2 regions of the Brotocaccenecus cirricatena genome follow, and region 2 is predicted to be linked to the other one. Evidence: predicted binding sites of a transcription regulator. Region 2 holds the regulator's gene; the other holds the start of a gene.
What was found. The regulator HrcA, encoded in region 2, represses chaperone genes, less so after heat shock. The targets are predictions, from matches to a motif close to TGTTAGCACTCNNNNNNNNNGAGTGCTAACA.
Positions count from the first base shown of each region.

Region 1: LKD37_RS16760 (co-chaperone GroES) is a predicted target of HrcA. The motif match lies at 975-1,005, and genes of this name have one in related genera.

Region 1 covers NZ_JAJEPW010000107.1:2,538-4,736, reverse strand. The annotation lists gene groL (chaperonin GroEL) at 1-611, opposite strand, end outside; gene LKD37_RS16760 (co-chaperone GroES) at 648-932, opposite strand; gene LKD37_RS16755 (CDP-alcohol phosphatidyltransferase family protein) at 1,104-1,748, opposite strand; gene LKD37_RS16750 (RluA family pseudouridine synthase) at 1,779-2,199, opposite strand, start outside.
Region 2 covers NZ_JAJEPW010000029.1:16,191-18,389, reverse strand. The annotation lists gene grpE (nucleotide exchange factor GrpE) at 1-473, opposite strand, end outside; gene hrcA (heat-inducible transcriptional repressor HrcA) at 470-1,519, opposite strand; gene LKD37_RS10175 (TIGR03943 family putative permease subunit) at 1,958-2,199, opposite strand, start outside.

The DNA.
Region 1 (2,199 bases), on a different contig from region 2:
GTGACCATATAGGGGGTGATATAGCCCCGGTCGAACATCATGCCCTCCACCACCTCGGAATAGGTCTCGGCGGTCTTGGACTCCTCGATGGTGATGACGCCGTCGGCGGAGACCTTCTCCATGGCCTCGGCGATGAGCTTGCCGATGAAGGCGTCGCCGGAGGAGACGGTGCCCACGCGGGCAATGTCGTCGGTGCCGTTGACCTTCTGGCTCTGCTGGCGGATGGCGGCCACGGCGGCATCCACGGCCTTGGCCATGCCCTTCTTCATGACGATGGGGTTGGCGCCGGCGGCCAGGTTCTTCAGACCCTCGCGGATCATGGCCTGGGCCAGCAGGGTGGCGGTGGTGGTGCCGTCGCCGGCCACGTCGTTGGTCTTGGTGGATACCTCACGCACCAGCTGAGCGCCCATGTTCTCAAACGGATCGTCCAGCTCGATCTCCTTGGCGATGGACACACCGTCGTTGGTGATCAGGGGCGTGCCGAACTTCTTATCCAGCACCACGTTGCGGCCCTTGGGGCCCAGGGTGATCTTTACGGTATCGGCCAGCTGATTGACGCCGGACTCCAGAGCTTTGCGGGCTTCCTCGCCGCGCTTGATAATCTTAGCCATAGTATTGCCTCCTAATTAAAACAGACAGCGAATTTTTTACTCAACGATAGCCAGGATGTCAGCCTGCTTGACGATGATATACTCCACGTCCTCCAGGGTGACCTTGGTGCCGGCATACTTGTCGGTGATGACCTTGTCGCCGGGCTTGACGGTCATGGTAACGGTCTTGCCGTCCACAACGCCGCCGGGGCCCACGGAGATCACTTCCGCCACAGAGGGCTTCTCCTTGGCAGAGCCGGTGAGGATGATGCCGCCCTTGGTGGTCTCCTCCGCCTCCGTCATCTTCAGCACAACGCGATCAGCAAGCGGTGTCAGTTTCATAGTTGGTTCCTCCTTATATCTTTACATAATAAACGAGTTCAGCGTTAGCACTCGACTTCCTGGAGTGCTAACGCTGATTATCATACCACACTATTTGGATTTTGCAAGGGGGATTTTGGAAAAAATTCAAAAATTCACAAATTGGTCAAATATGGACAGGGGACCTTCCGGTCACAGCCGCCCCAGAGCGGCCAGGATCAGCCCCGCCAGCTCCAGAGCCCCCACCGCCGAAAGAAGGCAGATGGCGGCAAGGCCGGGCTTGGGAATGCGCAGCGGGGTCACATACAGCGCCGCCAGCAGCAGCATTCCCGCCGCCAGGATATACGGCCCGCCGGGCAGCAGCAGGCCCAGCAGGTAAAACAGCGGAAAGACCAGGGCACTGGCTGTGATGGGCAGGCCCAGATAGTATTTCCGCCCGCCGCCCTCCGTCTGCTGGCGCTCCTCCTCGGTGACGTTGAAATACGCCAGCCGGATCAGTCCCGCCAGGGTGAACACGCACAGCGCCGCCCCATACCATACCGGAGTTGGGGCATCGCTCCACCGGCTCCAGGCGCAGTAGCCCGCCACCGACGGCAGCGCTCCGAAGCACAGCACGTCGTTGAGTGAGTCAATCTGGATGCCGAAGGACTGCTGCTGATGGCTGCGGTCCTTTTTGGTGCGGGCAATGCGGCCATCGAAGCAGTCCAGCAGTCCCGCCGCCAGCAGGCAGAACACAGCGGTCAGGTGCCGCCCCTCCACCGCCTGGAACATACCCGTCACCCCCAGGGCCGTGGCGGCGTAGGTGGCCAGCACCGTATAGTCATAAAAGCCGATCATAGGCACATCCTCATTTTCATATCTCATGCTTCACGCGTTCCGCCGCAGCTTTTCCAGCATGCGCACGAACTCCTCCGGCAGGGGGCAGGTCAGCTCCACCGGCTCCCCGGTGCGGGGGTGGATGAACCGCAGGCCCACCGCGTGGAGGCACTGGCCCGTCAGCCCGGCCACGGACTTTTTGGCCCCGTACACCGTGTCCCCCAGGATGGGGTGGCCGATATAGGCCAGATGGACCCGGATCTGGTGGGTGCGGCCGGTTTCCAGACGGCAGCGCAGATGGGTGACGCCGGGATACCGGGCGATGACCTCCCAATGGGTCACGGCCTCCCGGCCCCCCTGCCGCACCACCGCCATGCGCTTGCGGTCCACCGGATGGCGGCCGATGGGGGCGTCCACGGTGCCGCTGTCCTCCCGGAAATTCCCCACTGCCAGACATTCATAGGTCCGGGCC
Region 2 (2,199 bases):
GACTCATCCTCCACATGCATCACGGCGTTGTGGCGGGCGGGGTCAAAGGGCTGGCCCAGGGCCTCAATCTGCTGTACGCCCAGCTTTTCCAGCACGGTCATGAACTGCTTGCAGATCATCTCCATACCCTGGCGGTGGGGGTCCCCCTCCTCGAACTGGGCCAGGCCCCGCTCCAGGTTGTCCAGCACCTCCAAAAAGGGCTTCACGGTGTCGGCCTTGGCGTCGCCGTAGAGGCTTTCCTTCTCCTTGGCGGTGCGCTTGCGGAAGTTGTCATACTCCGCTGCCAGCCGCAGATATTTGTCGCTGGCGTCGGACACCATCTTGGCCAGCTGCTCCATTTTCTCCATCTGGTCCCGGGTGACGGTGAAGGTCTCCTCCGCCGTTTCCGGAGACGGCTCCTGCTGGGGCTGGGTCTCCGGGGTGTCCGTGTTTTCCTGTTCCTGCTTGTTTTCCTGATTCACATTCTCGCTCATGTTTCCTGGTCCTCCTTGGGGGGCAGCTGGTTCTTCCCGAACATGCGGCCCAGGCTCTCGGCAAAGTAGCTCAGGCGCGCCGCCACGGTGGCGTAGTCCATCCGGGTGGGTCCGACCACGCCCACCAGTCCCCGCATATTGTCTCCGATGTCATAGCTGGCCACCACCACGCTGCTGTCCCGCAGGGCCTCGTTGAGATTTTCGGGGCCGATGAGGATCTGCACCGGGCCGCCCTCCGTGGGCGCGGGCAGCTGTTCTTTATTGTCCACCATAAAGGTCATCAGGTCGTGGGCCTTGTCCGCGTCCCGGTATTCCGGGAACCGCAGGAACTCCTTGGCCCCGCCGGTAAAGACCTCCTGGCTGTTGGCTTCCTTCAATAGCCGTCCGGCATATTCCACCACCTGGTTCAGCGGCAGGAACCACTGGCCGGACACCTGCTCCGACAGGCTCATCAGCCGTCCGTTCATGTCCTCCGGCCCGATGCCGGTGAAATGGGTGTTCAGCAGATGGCTCATGTCCGGCAGGCCCCCGTCGGCCACCGGAAGCTGCAGGGGCAGCAGCTGGCTTTTCACCTGGCTGTCCGACAGCATCACCACGGCGATGAAGCTGCTCTGGTCCACGGGGATCAGCTCAAAGCGCCGCACGGTGGCGGCGGTTTTGTGGTCCGCCACGGTGTAAGCCGGATAGCCCACAAAGGACGAGACCATCTGGCCCGCCCGGGCCATGACCTGGTCCGTTCCCGCCAGCTTCTCGGCCAGGGAGGTGTTGAGCTTTTCCTCCTCCTCCCGGCTCAGGGACCGCCGCTCCATCAGCTCGTTGACGTACAGTCGGTAGCCCTTGGCGGAGGGGACCCGTCCGGCGGAGGTGTGGGGCTGTTCCAGATAGCCCATCTCCGTCAGGTCCGCCAGCTCGTTGCGGATGGTGGCGGAGCTGATCTTGCCGGGCATCCTCTGGGCGATGGCCTTGGAGCCCACCGGCTCCGCCGCCGCCACATATTCCTCCACCACGATCTTCAGTATCTGTCTTTTTCGATCGGTCAATTCCATATCGTTTTCTCCGTTAGCACTCCAACTTCCTGAGTGCTAAACGCAGTTTACCACCCCCCGCCGCCCTTGTCAAGTGGAAGCCTTTGAATTATTTGTAAACAAAGCCGGTTTTCCGCCGGGGAAATCGCCGAAGCGCCGCCGGTGGCGGATGAAGCAAGGCGATTTCGAGGAAGTGCCCCGACTGGCGGGCATGACACAATGCCTGCCAGTCGGCTGGCACGATGGTGGGCAGACGCGGGCCCCGCCCTACAGGAACGGGGGGACCGGCAGGCCGTCCGTAGGGCCCGCTGCCCTCAGCGGGCCGCGTCACCCTGGGAACAGGACGATTTCTCCCTTGTGGTGTCACGGCAGGGATACTTTTTGACAAGCAAAAGAGGAACGGCGCAGCCGTTCCTCTTTTACTATTTGTATTATTCGGCGCAGATATTACGACACGTATCAGAAGCTGACGTTCTCCGGGTCCGGCTTCTGGCAGGGCTTCACATCGGTGACGTACAGCACCGGCCCCTCGCCGTCGTAGGCCTGGCACTGCTCCTTCTTCACGGTGGCCTGGATCTCCACCCACTGGCGGTTCTTGAACTTCTCCAGTCCCTCCCCCTTGCACACCAGGGCCAGGAACTGCATATCGTTGTTGCAGCACACCATGGCGAAGCGGCCGGGGCAGTGGATCCCCGGGAACT